Arachidicoccus terrestris: one gene and its partner. The protein of the gene in region 2 interacts with the protein of the main gene of each other region in a pairwise test. Links are inferred from orthologs where the notes say so. Each region holds a gene or a part of one and is shown on either strand. Other genes may lie near its edges. The genes, in order: ruvC and ruvA.

The links.
Region 1: the proteins of ruvA (region 2) and ruvC interact in binary tests that used the Escherichia coli proteins (3 or more experiments, as listed by UniProt). The link is inferred for Arachidicoccus terrestris from one-to-one orthologs.

Annotation. Positions count from the first base shown.
Region 1 is NZ_CP083387.1:2,446,227-2,452,588, reverse strand. Bases 1,478-4,259 are described here. They hold ruvC (crossover junction endodeoxyribonuclease RuvC), read left to right. Parts: upstream 1,478-2,455; coding sequence 2,456-3,064; downstream 3,065-4,259. Other genes in these bases: K9M52_RS09630 (amidophosphoribosyltransferase), read right to left, coding at 3,079-4,259; K9M52_RS09640 (lysylphosphatidylglycerol synthase domain-containing protein), read right to left, coding at 1,478-2,190. Also shown: K9M52_RS09645 (DUF3108 domain-containing protein), read right to left, coding at 357-1,154; more of K9M52_RS09640, read right to left, coding at 1,177-1,477; more of K9M52_RS09630, read right to left, coding at 4,260-4,926; K9M52_RS09625 (NADPH-dependent FMN reductase), read right to left, coding at 5,169-5,714; K9M52_RS09620 (1,4-dihydroxy-6-naphthoate synthase), read left to right, coding at 6,226-6,362.
Region 2 is NZ_CP083387.1:3,152,138-3,158,522, forward strand. Bases 149-2,953 are described here. They hold ruvA (Holliday junction branch migration protein RuvA), read left to right. Parts: upstream 149-1,156; coding sequence 1,157-1,750; downstream 1,751-2,953. Other genes in these bases: K9M52_RS12250 (beta-ketoacyl-ACP synthase III), read right to left, coding at 149-950; sov (T9SS outer membrane translocon Sov/SprA), read left to right, coding at 1,856-2,953. Outside these bases: more of K9M52_RS12250, read right to left, coding at 1-148; more of sov, read left to right, coding at 2,954-6,385. UniProt on the Escherichia coli protein: The RuvA-RuvB-RuvC complex processes Holliday junction (HJ) DNA during genetic recombination and DNA repair.

The DNA of each region.
Region 1 (6,362 bases), 700 kb from region 2 along the record:
CGTCGAAAAATTTGGCAATTTAAAACATTTGGATTCAACGTCCAGAATGCCCGTCACCACAGGGTTATGCGTAAATTTTATATATGTGATGATTCTAATCTGGGACTTTTAAAAATGGGATATTTTAGACATGTATTTTCCGGGCATATAAAAACATCCCGAAATATTGAATATTTCAGTGCAGCACATTCAGATTCTATCATTTATCGTTGCTGACCATAAGCCTTTTCTCCTTTGGCATAAATCAGGGAAAGAGCAAATCCGTTTCATAAGCCTGTAACGGCTTATGAAACGGATTTGCACAAAATATATATCAAGGGCATTTAACGTAACAGCATCATCCTGTCGGCAGCCCTTTAGTCTTTAATTTGTGAACTTAAGGGATAACGAAGATTTTTATATCCGGTTAAATCAACTTTTACACTGCCGACAACAATGGGGCTTTGTACCCGAAGCGGAATATGATTGGCGTCATCGCTGACCCATACGGTCATCTTTTCTCCGCCTTTAAACATTTCTCCTTTGATGAGCAAAGGCTTGAATTTAATTGCATTAAAGGTGCCATATCGTGTCTTGATCTTTTCTTTCCCCAGATAGCGGATATAGAGATGATAGAGTTCATCGCTTAAAAACATTTCAAAAGGGATTTTATCCCCCACTTTGCACTTGGAAAAATCGATACTTCTGGCAGTAAATACAGCACTGACGACATCCTGCACGCAATCCGGCACTTTAAACACGCCTTTATTGGTAACAGCGGTATTGGTCTGCTTATTAAACACAATATTCTCATTTCGTTTATAGCTGCCTTCTCTTATTTTACGGATAAATTTTAGCGGCTGCATTGTAGCCGTGTCAATATAGGACTCATAGTTATCGCGAACCTTAAAAATCCAGTCATAGGACGAATTGGATTTACCAACAGCGGCCACATGATAGACAGGGCGGTTATTCAAACGGGTCAGCGTGGTCTTTACGGTCGCATTTCCGGCATTAACATATATACCTGCGACAGAATAATACACTGTCAAGGTAAACTCTTCCCCTGCCTTAAATGAAGTGTTTTTCAGATGACACATGCTGCTGTCACCCGGCTGCACAGGTTTAAAGGCAAAGCACATTATAATTAACCCTATTATCCAAAATTTTTTCATGCTTGCTTTGTTTTTGGTATCCTTATTCAGTTTTCATCGCTTTGATCTCAGTTCGCTTAAATATTCTCAAACTTAACACAAACAAACTTCCTACCAAAGCAGGAATGATTAAATTAATGAGCCAGATGAAGCCCGCCGCACTCACGATCCCCAGTGTATTACTGCTAAACAGCCCAAAGACCTTAATACTGATCTCTCCTCTCACACCCAACTCGGCTATCGGAATCGTGGGTACGATCGCTATCAGTAAAAATAAGATACTTACCGACCAGATGGCCTCTTTCAAAGGCATCATTACGTTAAAAAGGTAAAACATTAATACGTATTGAGCAATAAAAACTGAATACCGGCAAAAGGCCAGTAAAAGTACACGTAGTAAAAGCTTCCTGTCAAATTCTTTTAGACTGTCAATTAACAGCCGATGTTTATAGACAAAAGGGATTTTTTCAAACCAGTTAACAAATAGAGAAATTTTAAAATATAACAGGAGAAAGAATCCGATAAAGATAATCACAGCGTAGACCAATGCCTTCAGCCAGAAACGGGTAAGGCCGGTATTTTCCAGCCCGGCCGATGGTACATAATGCATCATGAACTCCAGACCAATGACGCCAATCACCAGCGTAACGATCACCTGGCTCAGGCTTCCCATAAAGCTGACGGCCACTGACTTTAAGCGATTCCCTTCCTGCATGTAGAGCATTCTTCCTAAATATTCACCCATGCCGTTGGGGATAAATAAAGAGAAGGAAAGGCCGGATAATACAGCCTTGAAACCGGTCATCAGACTGACTTTCTGCACTGGGCGGATCAATAACTGCCATTTTCTTGCCTCCAGGCTCCAGTTCAGCACCATCAGCAAAAACATCAATATCAGCAGATAAGCATGTGAACTAAAGGTTTCTTTAATGGTATCCCAGGATTTTGGGAGGTTGGGCTGTTTTTGAATCTTATTATATATAGAATAAGCCAGCACGACAAATAGGATCGGGCCAACCACATAGTTCAATATTTTTTTCCAGTTTTGTTTGCGCATGTATGCTGATCTTATGGCAAAATTCCATGTTTTATTTTACAATTTGCTGATTATCTATGTTTTTATATATATTTTGTAGACTTTATGGCATTTGAATCTGTTCAGCCGCTATATCAACACAACATTTTGTCGGTCAAAACCGTCATTTAGCGGTCTTATTCCCACAGCAAACATATTCTTTAGTATTTTTGTTCAAAATCAATGTGCTGACGCCCCGGTTAATAAAGGTTGTAAAGCAGTTCAACCGGGCATTGGCCTATAACATATGAGTAGCAAGACCGACAATAATACCGTCATGAATCCGCATCCGATCATTCTAGCCATTGATCCTGGTTCGATCAAAATGGGATGGGCCATTATTAAAGCGGGGACGGGTAATCCGGAATTAGTCGCAATGGGAACTTTATTGCTTTCCTCTTACAAGGACATCTATCAGCGATTGGAAAAGATCCATACGACGGTAGGGGAACTGATCCGGATTCATAAACCGGCTACTTTTGCGATCGAAGCACCATTTTACGGCAAAAATGTCCAGAGTATGCTAAAGCTGGGCCGGGCACAAGGGGTGGCGATTGCAGCTGCCATGCAACACGCTATCGGCGTAACGGAATATTCTCCTAAAAAAGTAAAGCAGTCGGTTACCGGCAATGGTAACGCCAGTAAAGAACAGGTGTGGAAAATGCTGCAGCAGATTTTCACCATCGAGCAGAGCCCAAAATACTTTGATGCTTCCGATGCCCTTGCCGTAGCACTCTGTCATCACTACCAAAGCAGGTTTCTGCCAGGCAGAAAAAAAGTTATGAAAAACTGGGAAGAGTTTCTTTCTAAAAACGAAGACCGGATCGTAAAGACCCGGCCTGCTTCGAAAAAATAACTTACTGCTAAAAATTAATATCCTCTGGAGTTCACACCTTCCATATAATTAATAAAGGCCTTATTGACCACCCGGTTACCCCCTGGTGTAGGATAATTTCCGGTAAAATACCAGTCACCCGTATTGGTGGGGCAGCTGTCATGTAAATCTTCAATGGTCTGGTATATCACCTCTACCGGTACAGTTACATCTTCGGGTGTAATTAATTCAGCGATTTTATCAGAGATCTCCTCAGGTGTAAAGTCTGCATAAATTCCCTGTACCGCATTTTCCGTGTGCATCTCATCCCTTTTCTGTAATTCCAGGCATTTATTAAAGACATCCTGGATCACCTGTTCGGTGCCCCTGTCTTTATGCAACGCCAGTGCCGCCCTGAACGCCACAAAATCGCCCATGCGGCTCATATCAATTCCGTAACAGTCGGGATATCTGATCTGCGGGGCAGAGGATACCACGATAATCTTTTTAGGCTCCAGGCGTGACAGCATCCGGACAATACTTTCTTTCAGCGTGGTTCCTCTTACAATGGAATCATCGATCACCACCAGCGTATCTTCATTCCTTCTGACTGTGCCATATGTAATATCGTATACGTGTTGCACCATTTCATTACGGCCGGCATCAGCTGTAATAAAGGTGCGCATTTTGACGTCCTTGATCGCAATCTTCTCCTGTCGGATCTTACGATTAACCATCTCTTCCAGCTTCTGCTCATCAAAGTCCCCGTTCCAGCTCATAATACGCTGAACTTTGATTGTATTCAAATAATCTTCCATTCCTTTTACAAGGCCATAGAAGGCAACTTCTGCCGTATTGGGAATATACGAGAATATGGTATTCTTAAGATCAGCGTCGATGAGATCCAAAATGCGTTTGCTTAAGTGATAACCGAGTGCAATTCTTTCCCGGTATATCTTCTCATCACCCCCACGGCTAAAGTAAATTCTTTCAAAGCTACAGGCTCTTCGCTCTTTGGGTTCAAGAATCTGCTCAACTTGATGATTTCCTTTTTCATCTACGATAAGAGCGGTGCCGGGCATCAATTCTTTAACCTCATTCTCACCAACATTGAATGTTGTTCTGATGGAGGCTCTTTCACTGGCGGCCACTACAACCTCATCATCCGCATAATAATAAGCCGGACGAATGCCATGCTCGTCACGTAACACAAAACTCTTTCCATTACCAATCAGGCCGCTGACTGTATACCCGCCGTCGAATAAACTGGCGGCCTGTCTCAGGATATTGGCGACATTGATATTATTACCGGTAGCCGCTGCTTCTTTTACCAGAAAATGGTGGACGATCTCCATCATAGCAGCCAGATCACTCTGCTTCTGGAAAGTACCGGGTTCCATACCAATAATTTCAAACAACTCTTTCGTATTAACCAGATTGAAGTTCCCGGCCATCGCCATATTGGTCGCCTTGTTCAGGCTCCGTTTAATGAAGGGGTGACAGAACTCGACGTCATTTCTACCCTGGGTACCGTAGCGTAAATGTCCCAATAGCAGCTCGCCCAGCATCGGTACGTGGCCTTTCATGATTTCCGGCTGAGACTGAATTTCGGGGAGGTATTTCTCAAGATCACCAATTTGGGTACCGATCTGTGAAAAGATATCAGAAATCGGCTGTCTGGCATTACTGCGCAGGCGGTGTAAAAACTCATACCCGTTTTCCACATCCAGTTTTACAGTAGCGACACCTGCGCCATCCTGGCCACGGTTGTGCTGCTTTTCCATCAATAGGTATAACTTATTGAGGCCGTAGGAAACTGTTCCGTATTTTTCTAAATAGAAGGAAAGTGGCTTTTTCAAACGGATATAAGCCAATCCGCATTCATGTTTTATTGCGTCGCTCATTGGATAGAATAGAAAGTGCAAAGTTACACTAAGTATTTATCTTAAAAAAGAAATCAGCCCATCTGCCTGACAGGCGGTGAAGAATTCAGTATATTTTACCGTTTTTTTGGCCCGCTTCAATCATACATCTGACTGAATGGCAATTATTTATTAGCACTAAAGGCACCCCGTCCATAAAAAGAAATTGACCTTTGTTAACAATTGAAAAGCGGTCTATACCGCTTTTGCCCAGACCACCTTTGTTATCCATGGATTTTTTCGGCCAGCCAGAGAAATTCCGCCACAAAATTATCTATATTGGACTGAAAAACTTCCGCTGTCAGGTTGCCCGATGCGTCAAATTTCTTATCCACTTCTCCGATCACCAGCATCTGTGCTGAAGGAACACCAAACAGGGCCAGGGAAAAATGTTGCAGATCCATTGCAGCCCGGATACCCCCTAAAGCGCCATTAGAGGCTGTCACCAAACCGAACGCCTTATGCAGCTGTTTGGGAAAATGTCCAAACCAGTTAACCAGTGAGGGCGCCATGGTGCCATTATATTCCGGTGTCACCAAAATAAAAGCATCCGCGGCAAACATTCTTTCAGCCAGGGGCCGGATGTTTTCAGGCGCATGAGCCGGTGTAAAATAAACCTTATCAATAAAGGGCAGGGGATGTTCTTTTAAATCAATCAAACCAAAATTGTGTTGAGAAGCCACTTCACTTAAATGTGCCTGCAGGTATTTGGCGGCTCTAAGCGTAATACTTTCCTGTCGGGCACTTCCTGATACAATTTCTATGTTCATGTATGTTATTTTGTACGTTGTTCTAATAGACCGGGACCGCTTTGCCTTTTTGTCTCATTTTCCAGTCCTTAGATAAAGATTAAGGCGCAAAGTTACATATAGTTCAGCGTTTATCGGATCAACCATACATATTAATCCTGTTCTGCCCGCCTTGGCGCAAGGCGGGCTTTAATGGCAGAAAGTGGCTATCTTTTTATTATTGTGACAATAAGAGATTTTCCCTGATGTGACTGATGGCGTTTCGCAGGCCAAACAAATTCAACAATGATTTTAGCTATGAAATCTTTTCTGAAAATAGCTTGATTTCATGGGAAAATGATGGAATTTTGCGTCTCCGAGACTTACAACCATTCTTTAGCAATGGAAATTTTTATGTAAGTCCCGTAGGTTAGTTTTAAAAAAAAATTATCTTTAGCCCTATGTTTGATTAACAGTGATATAGAAACAGACATAAATGCTAACGATCTAATCATTAAACAATTTTTTAAACGACGTTATTAAACAAAATCGGATGAAATTAACGCTTGGCTTCAGCCCCTGTCCTAATGATACCTTTATTTTTGAGGCATTGATTAACCAGAAATTTGATGTGGAAGGTTTTGAGTTTGATGTACACCTTGAAGATGTTCAAACCCTGAACCAGTGGGC
Region 2 (6,385 bases):
CCGCCACCGAAGGCAGCCATGACCAGTTTGTCGCCTTTCTTTAGTTGTTTTTCAAAATCCCAGAGACAAAGCGGGATCGTACCTGCGGTCGTATTACCATATTTGTGGATATTAATCATCACTTTTTCTGGAGGTAAGTTAATTCTTTCACGGGTCGCATCAATGATTCTCAGGTTAGCCTGATGGGGTACCAACCAGTCGATATCCTCTCCTGTCAGATGGTTCTTCTCCAGCAGTTCCTGGCTCACATCTGCCATGCCTGTTACCGCAAACTTAAAAACATGTTTGCCTTCCTGATAGATATAATGTTCCCGGGCGGCCACTGTTTCGATAGTGGCCGGACGAAGGGAGCCGCCTGCTTTCATATGCAGGTGTTTGGCGCCAGATCCGTCACTGCGTAAAATAGAATCCATCACGCCCACATCCTCCGTTGTCGGTTCGAGTAATACAGCGCCCGCGCCGTCGCCAAAGATAATACAGGTTGTTCTGTCCGTATAATCTACGATGGCGCTCATTTTATCGACACCAACAACCAAAACTTTTTTGTTTTTGCCGCTCTCAATGAGCGCAGTGCCCATATTCAGGGCATATAGGAAGCCGCTGCAGGCAGCGCTGATGTCAAATCCATAGGCATTCTTTGCTCCGATCTTATCACCGATCAGGTTGGCGGTAGAAGGGAAAACCATGTCTGGCGTTACGGTGGCACAAATGATACAGTCAATCTCCAGCGGATCCAGCTGTTTTTTTTCCAGAATTTGCCCAATGGCTTCCACCGCCATATCACTGCTGGCTTTTGCCGGGTCTTTCAGTATCCTTCTTTCTTTAATGCCTGTTCTTGTCGTAATCCATTCATCGGTTGTATCAATGATCTTTTCCAGGTCGGCGTTCGTGAGTCTGTCCTCTGGTACGTAACCTCCTACCGAGGTAATTGCGGCGCGTAATGTATTCATGAAATATCAGTTATTTCGAATAATGTTTTCGTATTACAGTAAAAAATAATGGTCAAAAGTAACCCAAAGTGATGACATCTGAAAATCTGGAGATCTAAGCGGTTATATTTTAATAAAATATAATTTATTTAAATCTATATCGATTGTCGCTTTTATGCTATTTTTGGAGCTGTTGGAGGATTAATAGCTTTTTAAAACTTATAACTATGATCGCTTTCGTCAGAGGCCGTTTTGTACATAAAACGCCCGCTAATGTCATTGTTGACGTTGGCGGCGTCGGTTATGACCTGCAAATCAGCCTGAATACCTATTCCGCTATTAGCCAACAGGAAGAAGGTCAGTTATTTACCCATTTACATATTACGGAAAACGCGCATACTATGTATGGTTTTGCGGACCCGAGTGAAAAAATGCTGTTTTTACAGCTGATCTCTGTTTCCGGCGTAGGCGCTTCTACAGCCCGCATGATGTTGTCCGGTATGAAGCCGGAGGAGATCATCAGGGCCATTGTTCAAAACAGTGCGACAGAACTGGAAAAAATAAAGGGGATTGGCAAGAAAACGGCGCAGAGGCTTACACTGGAACTCAAAGATAAACTCGCTAAACTCCATGATCAGCAACTGATGGCCGGCATGGAAGCGGTGGGCAGGTCTATAGAATCTGACGCCCTGGATGCGCTCGTGGCATTGGGTATCAGTAAGCCGATGGCGGAAACCGCGATCCGTAAAACGCTGAAAGGCGCAGGTGATACCGTGCCGGATCTGGAAAACCTGATCAAATTATCGCTTAAGAATCTATAATCCTGCTTTCAATAAATTAGCTTATCTGATTATACTTTCAAGGCTAAAATTCCGTTTTAATACTTTGGCAGAGATAAATTGGCCAAGATTAGTGAGAATCCAGCTTTGAGTATTAAATATTATAAACTTCTCTATCGATTATTATGGGTAGCCGTTATCCTTATGCCGGCTGCTTTGCGACTTAGCGCGCAGTCGCTGGCGGATTCAGCAGGCAGGCCCTTTTATCCTTATCCCATTCATGATTATTACAGATACCGGTTTACCGACCCGGGGCGCTCAAAAAACGTTTTTGACCAGGACCGGTTAAGGGACACCGGTTTTTTTAAGACCTATGTCCGTTATGATAGTATCACAGGCAAGTATATCTATTTTAAAAAGGCTGATTCTTTAAGGCAGCCCTATCGCGGCAATATCCAGATCAGTAAAGAAGACTTTTTACACCTGCAGGGAGACGTACAGAACAGAGAACATTTCTATCAGCTTTCCCGTTCGCTGGATTTGCTCAATTTTAAACAGCCCCGTCCTAAATCCAGAATAGATTCTACACTTTTTAACCGCATCTTTGGTTTGACTGGAGATGGCAAGAAAGTCGATGTAACGCCCCAGGGCAATGTTGATCTGTCGCTGGGATATGAAGGGCAGAATATTCAAAACCCCACGCTTTCAGAAAGGGCCCGCAAGACGGGAAACTTCAATATCGATGCCGGCGCTAATTTAAACTTACTGGCAAAGGTCGGCAGCAAACTCCTGCTGCCGATTACCTATAATACGCAGAGTACCTTTGAGTTCAACAATCAGTTTAAATTAAAATACGTGGGTAAGGAAGATGAACTCCTGAAACTGGTTGAGGCAGGAAATATCTCTTTTGACAGTAAAGGGACGCTTATGCCCAGTATCCAGAACCTCTTTGGTGTCAAGGCGCAAATTCAACTGGGTAAACTTTTTGTAACAGGCGCCTTTGCCAATAACCGGTCTGAAAGGCAGTCCATTACCTTGCAGGGAGGAGGACTTGCCCAAAAAGTGAACATTTCCCTGGGAGACTATGATGAGAACAGAAACTTTTTACTGGGTAATTATTTTGAAGCGCATTTCAACGAGGTTATGCACGACCTGCCGGTTGTCAAAAGTCAGGTCAGGATACTTAGAATGGAAGTCTGGGTGACGAATAAGACCGGTGCCACCACAAACGTCCGCAATATCGTGGGGCTGATGGACCTGGGAGAAAATACGCCCTACAACAGCAATATCCAATCACTGCACTCCTATAATGGCTTGCCCGATAACGGTGCGAATGATTTATATTCATCTATTTTATCAGGCGGGCAAACCAGAAATCCTGCATTGGTTACATCCATTCTGCAGGCCAGGGGGCTCCAGCCGGTTCGGGATTTTGAGAAGACTTACGCCCGTAAACTGGACTCCACTGAATATACCTATAACCCGCAGGCCGGATTTATTTCCTTAAATCAGCAGTTATCTCCTGATGCGGTACTGGCGGTTGCATATCAGTATACTTTTAACGGTAGAACCTATCAGGTAGGAGAATTCTCACAGGATGTTGCCCTGGATTCTACCCAAGGTGTTCAGAAAGTTCTGTTTCTGAAGTTGCTGAAGGCGACTGCTCAACAAGTCAGGCTGCCGACCTGGAACTGGATGATGAAAAATATTTACTCCCTGAATGTCGGTGGCTTGCAGTCAGATCAGTTTAACCTGAATGTTTATTATAAGGAGCCTAGCGGCGGTACTAAAAGATATTTACCTGATCCTTCAGGTGCGGTTAAGGGCAAATCGATCATTTCTGTATTAGGCGCAGACCGGCTGAACGCCCAAAATGACCCTGCGCCGGACGGGCAGTTTGATTTTGTCGACGGTTTTACGGTTTTACAACAACAGGGGAAAATTATATTTCCTGTATTGGAACCTTTCGGCAGAGATCTGGATTCTCTGGCGTACCCGGGCGTGGATCAGTCGGTTAAAGATAAAGTAATCTATTATGCACTCTATGACAGCATAAAAGCTATTGCAAATACCTACGCAAATCTGGACCGGTTCGTTTTGCAGGGGACAGTTAAAGGCAGCTCCAGCTCACAGATCAGCCTTGGTGCTATGAATATCCCGGCCGGATCAGTAACGGTTACCGCCGGCGGACGCATGCTGGTGGAAGGATCGGATTATACGATTGATTACAATCTGGGGATGATCCAGATTGTTAATCAGACCATTTTGAATTCAGGTACGGCCGTCAACGTTCAATTTGAGAATAATGCCAATCTGGGCGTTGCTCAAAGGAACTTTATGGGCCTTAGGCTGGATTATCTGGCCAGTGATAAATTTTTTATCGGTGCCACCATGGAGAAGCTCACCGAGCAGCCCTATACGTTTAAGACGAATTATGGAGAAGATCCGATCAATAATACAATGTTCGGCGTGGATTTTAGTTACCGGTCTGATTTTCCGGGTCTGACAAAGTTACTGGACAAGATCCCTTTTTATTCGACTACGGCGCCCAGCTCCATCAATGCTTATGGTGAGGCGGCTGTGCTTAAACCGGGGCACGCTAAACAGATCGGCTCGGGGTCTGACGGCACCGTTTATATTGATGATTTTGAAAGTTCAGATAATCTTTTTGACCTGCGCTTTCCGTTTACTGCCTGGGCGCTGGCCTCCACGCCGGCGGGTAACGGTTTATTCCCTGAGGCGACGCTCAACAATAACCTGGATTATGGAAAGAACCGGGCGCTTCTTTCCTGGTATAATATTGAACCTACGTTGCAGGACAGGACCAATTCCAGTAACCCGCTGCATAAGAACCTTTCGGAGTTGAGCGATCCGCGTGTACGACCGGTGTATGAGGGGGAACTGTTCCCTAAACAAAGCGTACTGTCGTCGGCTTTACAGTCGACGACCTTTGATCTGTCTTATTATCCGACTGAGCGAGGCCCTTATAATTTTTCCAGCCTTGCGGGTGACATTGACCGCAATGGAAAACTAAGCCGGCCCGCCGACCGGTGGGGAGGGATCATGCGATCGCTGGATCAGACGGACTTTGTCACCAGTAATGTGGAGTATATCGAATTCTGGTTACAGGATCCCTTTATTATGGATCCGGGTAGCACGGGAGGCAAACTGATCTTCAATCTGGGAGATGTGAGTGAAGATATCCTAAAAGATGGCAAGCGGCTTTACGAAAACGGGCTCTCTACCCCCAATACACCGACCGCGGTGGACAGCAGTTCCGTATGGGGCGTAAGTCCGGTCAATCCCATTCAACTGACTAATGCGTTTAATAATGTCGCCAACGACAGAATACTACAGGATGTCGGTTTTGACGGTATGGGAGATGATGCAGAAAGGCGAAAACATAGTATATACCTCCAGACCCTGGCGGAAAATTTCGGAACGGCTTCTCCGATCTACCAGCATGCCTTAAAAGACCCCTCTGCAGATGATTATAAATGGTATAGAGACGGTTCCTATACAGCCGGCGACGGAATTCTGGCCCGGTATAAATATTATAATAATACGGAAGGGAATTCTCCGGTGGCCGGTACCAATGGCAGTGGTGCATCTGCTGCGGTGATGTATCCGGACAATGAAGATCTTAACGGTGATAATACCGTGAATGAAACGGAACAGTATTTTGAATACGACCTGAATCTCAAACCGGGCATGAGTCTGACAGACCCCTATATCGCGGATGTCAGAACGATCACACCAAAGCTGGCCAATGACAGCACGACCAAGGAAAAATGGTATTTGTTCAGGATCCCGATTAACTCTTTCACCGGTAAAGTGGGCAATATTGCAGATTTTAAATCCATTCGTTTTATGCGGATGTATCTGACAGGTTTTAACGATTCGGTGACACTGCGTTTTGCCCGCCTGGGACTGGTACGTAATAACTGGCGGCCGTTCACCTATAACCTGGATACGACCGGTTCTTACACCTCATTGCCGCAAAATAGTACGACAGCGCTGACCGTCCTTTCTGTCAATACGGAGGATAACAGTGAAAGGCTGCCGATCCCCTATAAAATGCCGCCCGGTGTCCGGCAACTGCAGTCAATCATGGCGGCCGGCGGTGCCTCTAACGGATCTGTATACCTGGAAAAAGAACAATCCATGAGCCTGCATGTAACAAATCTCTTGAAAGGAGACGCAAGGGCGGTCTTTAAAAACCTGCAGCTGGATCTCAGGCAATATGGAGAGCTTTCCATGTATTTGCACGCAGAGTCGCTTCCGGGCAGCCGCCAGGTAAGCAATGGTGAGCTTACCGCTGTGATACGTATCGGACAGGATTTTCTGGATAATTATTATGAAGTGAGAATACCGCTGCAGGTGACACTTCCCAGCGCGACAGCCACTGCGGAACAGATCTGGCCGGAGCTCAATCATCTGAAGCTCGCGCTTCAGGACCTGGTTGCCTTAAAGCTGCGGCGTAACAGTAGCGGGCATCCCATTAACGAGATCTACCGGGAGGGGGTAAAGGGTGAGACCTATTCAGTTAAAGGGAATCCGAACCTCGGTGAAGTTACCAGCCTGCTTATCGGTGTTGAAAACACAGCAAGCGCTCAGCCGGCTAATTTTGAGGTCTGGACCGATGAACTGGGATTATCAAAATTAAATGAGCATGGC